Tolumonas auensis DSM 9187: one gene and its partners. The protein of the gene in region 1 interacts with the protein of each later gene in a pairwise test. Links are inferred from orthologs where the notes say so. Each region holds a gene or a part of one and is shown in the gene's direction. Other genes may lie near its edges.

What was found. The genes of interacting proteins can lie anywhere in the genome.
Region 2: the proteins of recO (region 1) and ssb interact in binary tests that used the Escherichia coli proteins (3 or more experiments, as listed by UniProt). The link is inferred for Tolumonas auensis DSM 9187 from one-to-one orthologs.
Region 3: the proteins of recO (region 1) and recR interact in binary tests that used the Escherichia coli proteins (3 or more experiments, as listed by UniProt). The link is inferred for Tolumonas auensis DSM 9187 from one-to-one orthologs.

What each region holds. Positions count from the first base shown.
Region 1 is NC_012691.1:928,865-934,396, forward strand. Bases 1,152-4,151 are described here. They hold recO (DNA repair protein RecO), read left to right. Parts: upstream 1,152-2,291; coding sequence 2,292-3,011; downstream 3,012-4,151. Other genes in these bases: rnc (ribonuclease III), read left to right, coding at 1,152-1,400; era (GTPase Era), read left to right, coding at 1,397-2,299; pdxJ (pyridoxine 5'-phosphate synthase), read left to right, coding at 3,008-3,739; TOLA_RS04380 (type III PLP-dependent enzyme), read right to left, coding at 3,821-4,151. Outside these bases: lepB (signal peptidase I), read left to right, coding at 1-732; more of rnc, read left to right, coding at 729-1,151; more of TOLA_RS04380, read right to left, coding at 4,152-4,981; TOLA_RS04385 (23S rRNA (adenine(2030)-N(6))-methyltransferase RlmJ), read right to left, coding at 5,382-5,532. UniProt on the Escherichia coli protein: Involved in DNA repair and RecF pathway recombination.
Region 2 is NC_012691.1:256,320-260,556, reverse strand. Bases 1-2,971 are described here. They hold ssb (single-stranded DNA-binding protein), read left to right. Parts: upstream 1-1,183; coding sequence 1,184-1,759; downstream 1,760-2,971. Other genes in these bases: edd (phosphogluconate dehydratase), read right to left, coding at 2,614-2,971; TOLA_RS01220 (bifunctional 4-hydroxy-2-oxoglutarate aldolase/2-dehydro-3-deoxy-phosphogluconate aldolase), read right to left, coding at 1,951-2,598; uvrA (excinuclease ABC subunit UvrA), read right to left, coding at 1-991. In the rest of the region: more of edd, read right to left, coding at 2,972-4,237. UniProt on the Escherichia coli protein: Plays an important role in DNA replication, recombination and repair. Binds to ssDNA and to an array of partner proteins to recruit them to their sites of action during DNA metabolism. Acts as a sliding platform that migrates on DNA via reptation.
Region 3 is NC_012691.1:2,421,932-2,425,975, reverse strand. Bases 1-2,778 are described here. They hold recR (recombination mediator RecR), read left to right. Parts: upstream 1-977; coding sequence 978-1,580; downstream 1,581-2,778. Other genes in these bases: htpG (molecular chaperone HtpG), read left to right, coding at 1,691-2,778; TOLA_RS11250 (YbaB/EbfC family nucleoid-associated protein), read left to right, coding at 558-890; dnaX (DNA polymerase III subunit gamma/tau), read left to right, coding at 1-514. Outside these bases: more of htpG, read left to right, coding at 2,779-3,592; adk (adenylate kinase), read left to right, coding at 3,726-4,044. UniProt on the Escherichia coli protein: May play a role in DNA repair. It seems to be involved in an RecBC-independent recombinational process of DNA repair. It may act with RecF and RecO.

The sequences.
Region 1 (5,532 bases):
TGCAAAGGCATCTTTCCGGTCATCGCAGCAGTATTGATTTTACGCTCATTTTTATATGAGCCATTCCAGATACCATCCGGCTCGATGATGCCGACATTGCTTGATGGTGATTTTATTCTGGTCAATAAATATGTTTATGGCCTGAAAGAACCCGTAACTAACCGTACTTTAATTGAAACCAGTCATCCAGCACGTGGCGATGTTGTTGTATTCAAATATCCGGAGAATCCGGGTATTGATTACATCAAACGCATCATTGGATTACCCGGCGATAAAATTATTTTCCGTAATAAAGAGCTTTATCTGCAGCCCGCTTGCAAGGACAGTAAAATTTGTCCTCAGCTGAAAAAAGTTGAAACGGAGTTTGTTGAAAGCGGGATGTTCACTCAGTTGGGAATGCCTCTGGAACATTACTCCGAGAAACTAACTACAGTTAAAAGCCATGATATTTTGATAAATAACCTTATTCCGGATCGCGCAGGTCAGTATTACCAGCAATCCGGACAGCCAGCAGGCGAGTGGGTTGTGCCTGAAGGGCATTATTTTGCGATGGGGGATAACCGCGATAACAGTCTGGATAGTCGTTTCTGGGGATTTGTACCGGAACGCAATCTGGTCGGGAAAGCGGTTGCTATCTGGATGAGTTTTGAATTCGACCGACCGGAGGGTAGTTCTGTGCCTGGGTGGATTCCGACCGGTGTTCGTTTTAATCGTATAGGCAGTATTCAGTGAATGATAAATTATCACGCTTAGAGCAAAAGCTAGGCTATCCGTTTCAGAACAAAGATTTATTAGTTCGGGCTATCACTCATCGTAGCGCCGGCTCCCGTCATAATGAACGTCTGGAGTTTTTAGGTGATTCGATCTTAAGTCTGGTTATCGCCGAAGTACTCTATCATCGTTTCCCGAATGTAAGCGAAGGGGATATGAGCCGGATGCGGGCGACGTTAGTCCGCGAAAAAACACTGGCTGAACTGGCCCGTGAATTTGCGCTGGGTGATTATCTGATCCTTGGGCCGGGTGAACTGAAAAGCGGTGGCTATCGTCGGGAATCAATACTGGCGGATACCGTTGAGGCTTTGATCGGCGCGATCTATCTCGATAGTGATCTGGATGGGATCCGAACATTAATGCTGAACTGGTACAACGAACGGCTGGATTCAATTCGTCCGGGTGTTGAGCAGAAAGATCCGAAAACTCGTCTGCAGGAGTTTCTGCAGGGGCGTCGCCGTCCGTTACCAACTTATGCGGTAACTGATGTTAAAGGGGAAGCACATAATCAGCAGTTTACTGTTGAATGTGCGATCGATGATATTGAGGCTGCGTTCGTTGGTGTTGGTTCCAGCCGCAGAAAGGCTGAGCAGGCCGCTGCTGAAAGAGCTCTGGAGCAATTAACATGACTGAAGAAAAAACCTACTGCGGTTTTGTCGCAATCGTAGGTCGGCCAAATGTTGGTAAATCGACCTTACTAAACAAGTTACTGGGACAGAAAGTCAGTATTACTTCCCGTAAACCACAAACTACACGTCATCGTATTCTGGGTATTGATACACAGGGTGCTTATCAGACCATATTTGTTGATACACCGGGTCTTCATATTGAAGAAAAGCGGGCGATCAACCGGCTGATGAATCGTGCTGCCACAAGCTCTCTGGGTGATGTGGAAATGGTTGTATTTGTCGTCGATGGCACTCACTGGACTGACGATGACGAGATGGTGCTGAATAAGTTGCGCCATATGCATTGCCCGGTCGTGCTTGCTGTCAATAAAGTTGATGTAATCAAAGACAAAGAGATCCTGTTACCGCATCTGCAAATGCTGGCACAGAAAGGTAATTTTGCTGAAATCCTGCCGATTTCTGCGGAAAAGGGTACCAACGTCGAGAAAATCCGTGAAATGGCTAAACGGTTGTTACCTGAAGGGGAACACTATTTTCCGGAAGATTACATCACGGATCGTAGCTCACGTTTCATGGCATCAGAGATTATCCGTGAGAAACTGATGCGTTTTACCGGAGAAGAATTACCTTACTCTGTTACTGTTGAAATCGAGCGTTTCAAAGTAGAAGAAGATGGATTATTTCATATCAATGCCCTGATCCTGGTTGAGCGCGAAGGTCAGAAAAAAATGGTGATCGGTAACAAGGGTGAAAAACTCAAAGTTATCGGCACCGAAGCACGCCTGGATATGGAACGGTTGTTTGGCCAGCGTGTTTTTCTGGAACTCTGGGTCAAGGTTAAATCCGGTTGGGCTGATGATGAACGAGCCTTACGTAGCTTAGGTTATGGTGATGACTGAGCCGGATTTATCGCCGGCTTTTGTCTTACATACCCGTCCGTACCGGGAAACCAGCCAGCTGGTGGATCTGTTTGTCGCTTCAATGGGCAAGGTATCCGTCGTTGCGAAAGGTTCCCGCTCACCCCGTTCTTCGGTAAAAGGGCTGCTTCAGCCCTTTTTGCCACTTCATATCCACTATGGTGGGAAAAGCAGTCTGAAAACTTTGCTGCAGCTTGAGGCGCGAAGCCCGCAAGTTGCATTGCAGGGAGAACGATTATTCAGCGCCTTATATCTGAACGAACTGCTCTATTATTTGCTGGAACCTGACACTGAATATCCCGGATTATTCAGTGGCTATTTTCAGACATTGCTGGCATTAGCCGATCAGCAACAACTCGTTTCCCCACTGTTACGGCAATTTGAATTACTATTACTGCAGCAATTAGGTTATGGCGCAGACTTTTGTTATGCGGCTGATAGCTGTTTACCGATAGACCCTGCCTGTTATTATCGCTATGAACCAGAAGCTGGATTTATCACTACAGCTCTGCGTGATCATGCCTTTTTTTCTGGTCGGGAAATCATTGGGATAGCAGAGCAGGCCTTTTCTGATGAATATATTTTAGCTGCGGCCCGTCGTTTTAGTCGTCAGGCGTTTGCCGCATTATTAGGTAACCGTCCCCTGAAAAGCAGGGAGCTTTATTCTGCATTTATAGCAAGGAGATCAGAGTGAGCAAGATTTTATTGGGTGTGAACATTGATCACGTGGCTACGTTGCGTAACGCCCGTGGTACCGCATATCCGGATCCTGTGTTTGCAGCCGCATTGGCAGAACAGGCAGGGGCAGAAGGGATCACGGTCCATTTGCGTGAAGATCGTCGTCATATCACCGACCGCGATGTTGAAATTCTGCGTCAGACTATCAAAACGCGCATGAATCTGGAAATGGCAGTCACTGAAGAGATGCTGTCTATTGCCTGTCGGATCAAACCTCAGTTTGTCTGTCTGGTGCCTGAAAAGCGTCAGGAAGTGACCACGGAAGGCGGTCTGGATGTCGCGTCACAAGTGGAACGGATCCGCGATGCGGTGACTCGTCTTGCTGCTGTGGGTACCCAGGTATCACTGTTTATTGATGCTGATCATGCACAAATTGATGCTGCGGTTGCTAGTGGTGCGCCTTATATAGAGATCCATACCGGTCGTTATGCTGATGCAGAGACTGAAGAAGAACAACAGCAAGAACTGGTTCGTATTGCTGAAGCGGCTGCTTATGCATCCAAAAAAGGTTTGAAAGTGAATGCCGGACATGGCTTGCATTATCAGAATGTACAGGCAATTGCGGCTATTCCTGAGATGATTGAACTTAATATTGGTCATGCGATTATTGGGCGGGCTGTATTCAGTGGATTGCCTGAAGCTGTGGCAGAAATGAAGCGTCTGATGCTGGAAGCGCGTCAGTAAGTGCAATAAGAACGATAAGAACAAAAAGGGTAGTCATAGTCGACTACCCTTTTTTATTTAACCAGCTGATTAGAAACAGTATTAAGCAACTGCTTTTATCTCTATTGCTTCCTGGCTGTCAATCACCAGAATGCTGGCTTTACGGAAGAAGTTAAATTCAGTAGCAGAAGCCCAGGTATAGGCACCCATCATCTTACCTACAATAACATCACCTACATCCAATTCCGGCAGATCGATATCATCGGCCAGTACATCAATGCTGTCGCAGGTCGGGCCGGCCAGTACGGCTGGTTTTGCTTCACCTGTGGCATAAGGTGCTGATTTCGGGTAGTTGATATGGTCAAACAGCTGGCCGCTGTAGCTGCCATACAGCCCATCATCCAGATAATACCAGGTGCGCTCAAAACGTTCTGCTTTACCCATAACGCTGGCGACAGAGGTCATGCAAGGGGCACTGATGAAGCGTCCCGGCTCTGCCAACAGGCGAATACCTTTCGGTGTGTGACTTAATGCTTCACGAATCGGGGCGCAGAATTCATAGATATCGAAATCTGCACCATCTGCACCGTAATTGACCGGGAAGCCACCACCGATATCCAGCACCTGAAGATTGATATCTTCTGCTGCTGCATCACGCAGGATCTGATTACAGGAAGTGATAGCCTCGACATGGCGTTTGGAGTTCGGTACCTGTGAGCCAACATGGAAGGACAGACCAATCACGTTCAGGCCCATTGCTTTGGCTTTGCGCAGCAATGGCAAGGCGGCTTCAGGTGTACAGCCAAATTTCTTGGACAGGTCTACTTTAGTTTCCGGGTTAGGGAAGCTGACGCGCAGCAACAGTTCGGCCTTATCCTGATAAGGCAGGAACTTGTCCAGTTCGACCGGGTTATCGAATACGAAAACTTTACAGCCGTATTCGAGCGCATAACGGATATCACCGTCACGCTTGATCGGGTGAGTATGAATACAATCGTCCGGGTTGATCTGATTTTCTAACATCACATCAACTTCGCCGTTCGTAGCCAAATCAAAACCACAGCCTTCAGCTTTCAAAGTTGCAACAACAGCTGAATGAGGTAATGGCTTTAATGCATAGTGCAGACGAACGCCTGGCAGGGCTTGTGTTAAAGCGCGGTACTGTTTACGGACAGCGGCCTGATCCAGAACCAGCAAGGGGGAACCATAGGTCGCGACCAGTTCGCGGTAATCCAGTTCAGCAGGGACGATTTCGTTGTTCATTGTATGTTTACACCTCACAAAAGGGCCACGGCCCTGTCACCAGTGATACGCTCTGTCCGATCAAGCAGAACGCGATGCTTTATAAAAAATCCGGCGCATTATCGGGCTTTTGTGTGACAGTGCAATAGCAATTATCACACTATTTTCAATGAAGCCTTCAGGATGGGGTGTTTATCAGCATTAACAACGGGTATATGTGTGGTTTTTTGGTAAAAAAATCTAACAAGATAGCCTTTATTTGGATTTTTGCTTGTTGATGTGTCGGTTTTTGGCGGGAAATAAAGAATATTGTGAAAAAACCCTATGGATAAATTTTTTTTCTCATAAAGATAAAAACCATGGAGATTTGAAATGTTGTCACTCAAAAATAGGGTGTTGAATGACAACATTTTGTGTTTGTTTAACCCTCTGAATTATGCGACTTTATTGTCCAGTTTGCCTGTGGTGTCAGCGCCAGCAGTGAACATAATTCCGGCAGCAATTTTTCCAGTTGTTGTTCAAATTGCCATGGTGGATTAAAAATCGCCATTCCTGAGCCATGCATGCCCCAG
Region 2 (4,237 bases), 670 kb from region 1 along the record:
CAAACTTGTAATGATCAGCGACCGATTTCAGCATCTGGAAGTAATAAAAACTGCGTTTATCCCAGCCACGGATCGCGCCGCCGGTCAGACTCAGTTCCGGATTGGTCACCACTTTATGCGGATCAAAATATTGCTGCACACCCAAGCCATCACAGCTCGGACAGGCACCGGCCGGGTTGTTGAACGAGAACAGCCGCGGTTCCAGTTCACTCAGGGAATAGCCGCATTCCGGACAGGCGAAGTTCGCGGAGAAAATCAGCGGTTGCGCTTTGTCATCGTCCATATCCGCAACATAAACCAGTCCGCCGGATAAATGCAGTGCCGTTTCAAAGGATTCAGCCAGACGCAGTTGCAGATCCGGCCGGACTTTGAAGCGATCGACCACCACTTCGATGGTATGTTTCTTCTGCAGTTCCAGTGTTGGCGGGTCAGAAAGATCACAGACCTCACCATCAATGCGGGCGCGGATATAACCCTGCGCGGCCAGACTTTCCAGCAGCTGCTTATGCTCCCCTTTACGGTTACGCACCACCGGCGCCAGAATCATCATCTTGCGGTTTTCCGGCTCCGCCAGCACCCGATCCACCATCTGGCTGATCGTTTGTGCTGCCAGCGGCAAGTCGTGTTCCGGGCAACGAGGTTCACCTACGCGGGCATACAGCAAGCGCAGGTAATCGTAGATTTCGGTGATAGTGCCGACGGTGGAACGCGGGTTATGCGAAGTGGATTTCTGTTCGATGGAGATCGCCGGCGATAAGCCTTCGATATGATCCACATCGGGTTTTTCCATCAGGCTTAAGAACTGACGTGCGTAGGCAGAAAGGGATTCAACATAACGGCGCTGCCCCTCCGCATATAATGTGTCGAAAGCCAGCGATGATTTGCCAGAACCGGAAAGACCGGTGATTACAATCAACTTGTCACGCGGCAGCGTCAGATTGATATTTTTCAGATTATGGGTACGTGCGCCCCGTATCTCGATCTTGTCCATAGAATGCCAGCTGTGAACCATATCAAAACTTAAGTATGGCATAGCCAGCACTGGATGAATAGCCAGTATTGCTGCAAATATGTTAATGTCCGGCCCGCAAACTATTTACGGCCTGTCATAGCTGTCGATCTGACTTTAGGGACGATTATTGCTAAGATAGGTAGCTATAGAATTCGAATTTTTACGGAGCAGATCATGGCCAGAGGCGTAAATAAAGTCATCATCGTTGGCAATCTGGGTCAGGACCCGGAAGTGCGCTATATGCCAAACGGCAATGCGGTAGCCAATATCACTGTTGCCACCAGCGAAAGCTGGAAAGACCAGCAAGGTCAAATGCAGGAACGCACTGAATGGCATCGGATCGTGCTGTACCGTCGTCTGGCTGAAATCGCTGGTGAATATCTGCGTAAAGGCTCGAAAGTTTATCTGGAAGGTCGTCTGCAAACCCGTGAATGGCAGGATCCGCAAGGCCAGAAACGCTACACCACCGAAATCATCGCCAATGAAATGCAGATGCTGGATGGTCGTGGCGCAGGTGCTCCACAACAAGGTGGCAATATGGGTGCTCCGGCACAGCAACCACAACAAGGTAACTGGGGCCGTCCATCCGCTCCGGCAGCAGCAGCTCCACAGGGCGGCGCAACCCCGGGTTACGCACCGCAGCAAGCCGCACCACAAGGTAGCTATACTCCGGCACCAGCACCGGCACAGCAGCAGCCAACCTATAACGAACCGCCAATGGATTTCGATGACGATATTCCGTTCTGACGAATACCTTAGAGTTAATTTGTAAAGATTAGATATAAATAATATTTTATTTCAGTAACTTATAACAAAGTTTACCGTTTTTCACATTGAAGTTCTGTAAACTTTTTTAGTTATACTTAGGTTATGTCATACCTGTAGAAGGTGCGAACAAGTACTCTATTCCCTGAACCGATGACTTGTTCGCATATTTCTTAGCGCCTTAAACTATTTACTAGCTCCACAGCTTTTTGGGTCAATTCGGTAATGGTTGCCCAATCGCCCGTATTGATGGCATCGGCTGGCAACATCCAGGTGCCACCCACAGTAGCAACACAACCTAAAGCAACATAATCTGCTACGTTTTTCGGGCTCACGCCACCTGTGGGGCAGAATTTCACTTGTGCCAAGGGGGCTGCAATTGCTTTCAGTGCAGCAGCGCCGCCATTCGCTTCCGCTGGGAAGAACTTCAGGTGATCATAACCCAGCTCTAAGGCGGTCATGATTTCCGAGGGTGTCGCCACACCCGGAATCAACGGGGACGGACCTTTTTTCGCATGCTCCATCAGCGTACGGGTATAGCCGGGAGAGATGATAAACTTCGCCCCCGCTTCAACCGCTGCATCATATTGTTCCGGTGTCAGTACCGTTCCAGCGCCAACCTGCGTTTCAGGTAATGCGGCCGCAATGGCACGGATTGCATCGAGTGCAGCCGGGGTCCGCAGGGTAATTTCAAACACGGTGATCCCACCTTCTGCCAGTGCTTTTGCCATCGGCACTGCATCTTCCACACGTTTGATCACCATTACCGGAACCACCGGGGAAGCAGCGAATACCGCTGCTGGTTCAACTTGCCAGCTCATACAGGCTCCTGTCTGTTAGCCCAAATAATTAAAAATCGTTGCGCCTTGCTCCGCACCGGAAACAACCTGACGGAATACGGAAAACAGTTCGCGGCCTGAACCAAAATGCTCACGGGTTAAGTCCACCTGAGCCGGTGCACGCGCCTGAATGTCGGTCAATACATCGATTTTGCCATTGGCAGCATCCACTCGAATGACATCACCGGTAGCAATTTTAGCTAATGGTCCGCCACGTTGTGCTTCCGGTGACATATGGATCACTGCCGGTACTTTCCCTGACGCACCAGAAAGGCGACCATCAGTGACTAAAGCTACCTTTAAGCCGGCTTTCATCAGGTTACCCAGAACAGGCATCAGTTTATGTAACTCCGGCATCCCGTTCGCAGCCGGGCCGTTGAAACGCACGACAATCACCACATCAGAAGTAAATTCACCTGCGTGATAGGCTTTCTCCACATCGTGTTGAGACTCAAACACACGGGCAGGCGCTTCAATAAAGTGATGTTCCGGTGCAACCGCACTGATTTTAATGACGCCACGACCGAGGTTTCCGTCGACGACTTTCAGACCACCCTGCGCACTAAAGAAGGTGCCCGGCAAAGCAATGACTTCCGGATTTTTGGAATCCGTTGCTGGTCGATAGACCACTGCACCACCATTCAGATGCGGCGTCTTGAGGTAATCTTCCATACAACCAAACACAGGGGTGGCATCCATATTCAGCAAACCCCGTTCCGCCAACCCTTTCATGAGAGTCGGCACACCACCTGCGTTTTGGAAATCGTTGATATCTGCCGGTCCATTTGGGTACATTTTTGCCAACAGTGGAACGACCTGCGAAAGCGTATCGATGTCATCCCAAGTCAGGATATAACCAGCCGCTGCGGCAACAGCAACCAGATGCATGGAATGGTTGGTACTGCCACCAGATGCCAGCAACACAACCAGACCATTGACGATAGATTTCTCATCCATCACCTGCCAGAGCGGACGATACAGCGTACCACTGTCTGCTTGTGATGTGATATGCAATACAATTTGTTCAGTAAGTGCGGCTCGTAACTCAACACTTGGCGGCAGGAACGCAGAGCCAGGGAGCATCAGCCCCATCGCTTCAAACACCAGTTGGTTGGTATTCGCGGTACCATAGAACGTACAAGTCCCTGAGGAATGGTAGGCACCACATTCCATTTTTTGCAGCGCGTCCTTGCCAACTTCTCCCGCGGCATATTTCTGACGGACTTTCACTTTCTCATCGTTACTGATACCGGTTGGCATCGGACCGGCCGGGACAAATGCCGTTGGCAGATGACCAAACGACAACGCGCCCATGAGTTGGCCCGGAGCAATCTTATCGCAAATCCCTAACAGTAGCGTGGCATCAAACGTATTGTGACTGAGCGAAACCGCGGTCGCCTGTGCAATGACTTCACGGGAAAACAGCGATACATCCATCCCCTCCTGACCTTGCGTCACACCATCACACATCGCAGGCACACCACCGGCAACCTGGGCACTGTGACCGACGTTGCGAAGAGCGTCCTTAATGAACTGCGGATAGACATCATAAGGCTCATGTGCACTCAGCATGTCGTTATACGCAGTGATGATGCCGACGTTCACCTTGGTGAAATCCAGA
Region 3 (4,044 bases), 1.5 Mb from region 1 along the record:
TTCCGCACCGCCGGTGATGCAATCTAATCCGGCACCGGTCAGCCGTTTGCCTGAAACGGATGAAGACGATGACTCGGTGTGGCGGAGTAATGAATTACTACTGCGAAGCAGTGATCAATGGGCACAAACAGTCGCTAAATTACCTGTTGCCGGCCGGGTGCGACAACTGGCTATGCAGGCGGTAGTTACTGATCAGCAAGCTGACAGCTGGCACTTACAGATCCGAAATGAAGCTCGTCATCTGGCTCAGCCTCGGATGGTACAGGAACTGGCAGAGGCAATATCAACCATATTGCCAACGGCCATAAATTTGCAGGTTGAGCCGGTAGTGCAACTGGCGCTGCCTTGTCCGGCAGAAATTGAGCAGCAGGAGCGGATCCGGCTGCAGCAGGAAGCGGAACTGTTATTGCTGTCTGATCCGAATGTTCAGTTTTTACAGCAACGGTTTGGCGCTACGCTGGATGATGGTAGTATTCAGCCATTGAAAACAGATACCACCGCTTCCGGCGACTGAAGCGGACTGAAACCACAACCAAATAGAAATTGAGTGAGGAAACATGTTCGGTAAAGGTGGAATGGGCAATTTGATGAAGCAGGCGCAGATGATGCAAGAGCGCATGCAGAAAATGCAGGAAGAAGTGGCAAAGATGGAAGTCACTGGTGAATCAGGTGCCGGTATGGTCAAGATCACTATTACTGGCAGCCACAATGTCCGCCGTGTCACTATCGACCCAAGTCTGTTGCAGGATGATGATCAGGAAATGCTGGAAGATCTGATTGCTGCTGCTTTTAATGATGCCGTGCGTCGGGCTGAAGAACAGAATAAAGCTAAAATGGCTGAAATTACCGGTGGTATGCAATTGCCGCCTGGTTTCAAAATGCCATTCTGATCCCGTTCCGGCGATCATTCGTATCTGACAGGTCGTAGTGATAAGCTACGGCCTGTTTTCGTTTCTTACTCTGTGGATGTATAACGCATGAAGTTCAGCCCACTACTGGATGCTCTGATCCGTGAATTACAAGTATTGCCTGGTGTCGGACCCAAATCGGCACAACGGATGGCATTTCAGTTGCTGGAGCGCGAACGTAAACGTGGTATGCAGTTAGGGCAAACCCTGCAGCGGGCTCTGACGGAAATTGGCCATTGTCAGCATTGCCGTACTTTCACTGAAAACTCGTTATGTGATATCTGTGCGAATCCGAAACGGGCGGAGAGTGGCCAGCTCTGTATCGTCGAGACACCGGCTGATGTGGCGGCGATTGAACAAACGCATCTTTATTCCGGTCGTTATTTCGTACTGATGGGGCACTTATCTCCGCTGGATGGCATTGGTCCGAAAGAGCTGGGGCTGGATCAACTGGATAATGTGCTGCAAGGCGGCCAGTGGAAGGAGGTGATTCTGGCGACCAATCCAACCATTGAGGGTGATGCGACGGCATTTTATATTGCCAGCATGGCGAAACGGTATCAGATCAATATCACCCGTATTGCGCATGGTGTCCCGGTTGGCGGGGAGCTTGAACTGGTGGATGGAACTACATTGTCGCATTCATTAAGCGGTCGTCGTCCGCTGGAGTAACCTTTTCTTTCAATATACTACGTCAGGGCATTTTCCTGACTTGAAAATCAGCCATTCATCCCCATCTTGTTTTCTGTACCAGAAATTCCCCGTAAATCAAGGAAAGCAAGATGACAGAAACTGTTCATATGGAAACCCATGGGTTTCAGACTGAAGTTAAACAACTGTTGAACCTGATGGCGCACAGCCTCTATTCCAACAAAGAGGTTTTCCTGCGTGAACTGATCTCTAACGCGGCGGATGCGGCTGATAAGCTGCGCTTCAAAGCGTTGTCCGATGCTGATTTATATGAAAATGATGGTCAGCTGCATGTCCGTCTGTTGATTGATAAAGAACAGCGCACCCTGACTATCTCCGATAACGGTATCGGTATGAGCCGTGAAGATGCAATCCAGCATCTGGGCACCATTGCCCGTTCCGGCACCAAAGATTTCTTCCAGAATTTAAGCGGTGATCAGAGCAAAGATTCCCAACTGATTGGTCAGTTTGGTGTGGGTTTCTATTCTGCCTTTATCGTGGCAGACAAAGTCACTGTAATCAGCCGTGTTGCTGGTCAGACTCATGATAAAGCGGTTCGTTGGGAATCGGTTGGTGATGGCAGCTTTACGGTGGCTGAAGTCACCAAAGACAGCCGTGGTACCGATGTGATCCTGCATCTGAAAGAAGATGAAACCGAATTCCTTGACGATTATCGTCTGCGTTCCGTGATCGGCAAATATTCTGATCACATCAGCATTCCGGTAGAACTGTGGAAAGCACCAGAAGCTGCCGAAGGTGAAGATAAACCGGCGACTGAAGGCGCTTGGGAACAAGTTAACCGTGCAACGGCACTGTGGACTCGTTCTGCCAAAGAGATCAAAGACGAAGAATATAGCGAATTCTACAAACACGTATCTCATGATTACGAAGATCCCCTGACCTGGTCGCACAATCGTGTCGAAGGCAACATGGAATACACCAGTCTGCTGTATATTCCGGCCCGTGCGCCTTGGGATATGTGGAATCGTGAACAGAAACATGGCCTTAAACTGTATGTACAGCGCGTATTCATCATGGATGACGCTGAACAGTTCATGCCAACTTACTTGCGTTTCGTAAAAGGTGTGCTGGATTCCAACGATCTGCCACTGAACGTTTCCCGCGAGATCCTGCAAGACAACAAAATTACTGCGCAGCTGCGTAAAGCTTGCACCAAGCGTGTTCTGAGCATGCTGGACAAGATGGCTAAAGATGATGCTGATAAATATCAGAAGTTCTGGGGTGAGTTCGGTAATGTACTGAAAGAAGGTCCGGCGGAAGATTGGGCTAACCGTGAAGATATCGCCAAACTGCTGCGCTTTGCCTCTACCCATAACGACAGCAATGCTCAGACTGTCAGCCTGACTGATTACGTATCCCGCATGAAAGAAGGTCAGAACAAGATCTATTTCATCATTGCAGACAGTTATGCTGCGGCGAAAAATAGCCCGCATCTTGAACTGTTACGCAAAAAAGGCGTTGAAGTTCTGCTGCTGTGGGAGCGCATCGACGAATGGCTGATGAACCATCTGTCAGAGTTCGATGGCAAAAAACTGATTTCAGTGACCAGTGGCGATCTGGAACTGGGCGATCTGGAAGATGAAGAGAGCCGTAAGCAACAGGAAGAGACTGCTAAAGCCAATGCCGGTCTGATTGAGCGTCTGAAAACTGCACTGGGCAGCGAAGTTGCGGATGTACGTGTATCACATCGTCTGACGGAAACTCCGGTATGTGCGGTGACTGATGGTCATGGTATGAGCAGCCAGATGATGAAACTGATGAAGGCGGCTGGTCAGCCAGTGCCGGAGCAGAAATACATTCTGGAAGTGAACCCGGAACATGCACTGATCCACCATATCGCCGATGTGCAGGATGAAGAACGCTTCAAAGAGTGGGCGTTATTGCTGCAGGAACAGGCGCAACTGACCGAACAGGGTGGGTTGACTGATCCGAGCAGTTTCGTTGCCCGCATGAACCGCTTACTGCTGGGGTAATTTAATTACTTCCAATATTCAAAAGCCGTGCCTGTCACGGCTTTTGTTTGGGTGAAAAGGTTGAGGAATGGCGCAAAAACGTGTACTTTTTGCGCCCTAAGTAAGGTTATCTGAAACAGAGGCTAAAATAGATATGCGTATCATTCTGCTAGGCGCACCAGGCGCAGGGAAGGGCACTCAGGCACAGTTCCTGATGGAGAAGTATGGTATCCCGCAAATTTCTACCGGGGATATGCTGCGTGCTGCTATCAAAGCGGGCACAGCACTGGGGCTGCAGGCTAAAGCGGTAATGGACGCAGGTCAGCTGGTTTCCGATGAACTGATCATCAATCTGGTTAAAGAACGCGTTACTCTGGAAGACTGCAAAAACGGTTTCCTGCTGGACGGATTTCCTCGCACCATTCCTCAGGCTGATGCGATGAAAGAAGCGGGTATCAACGTTGACTTCGTTC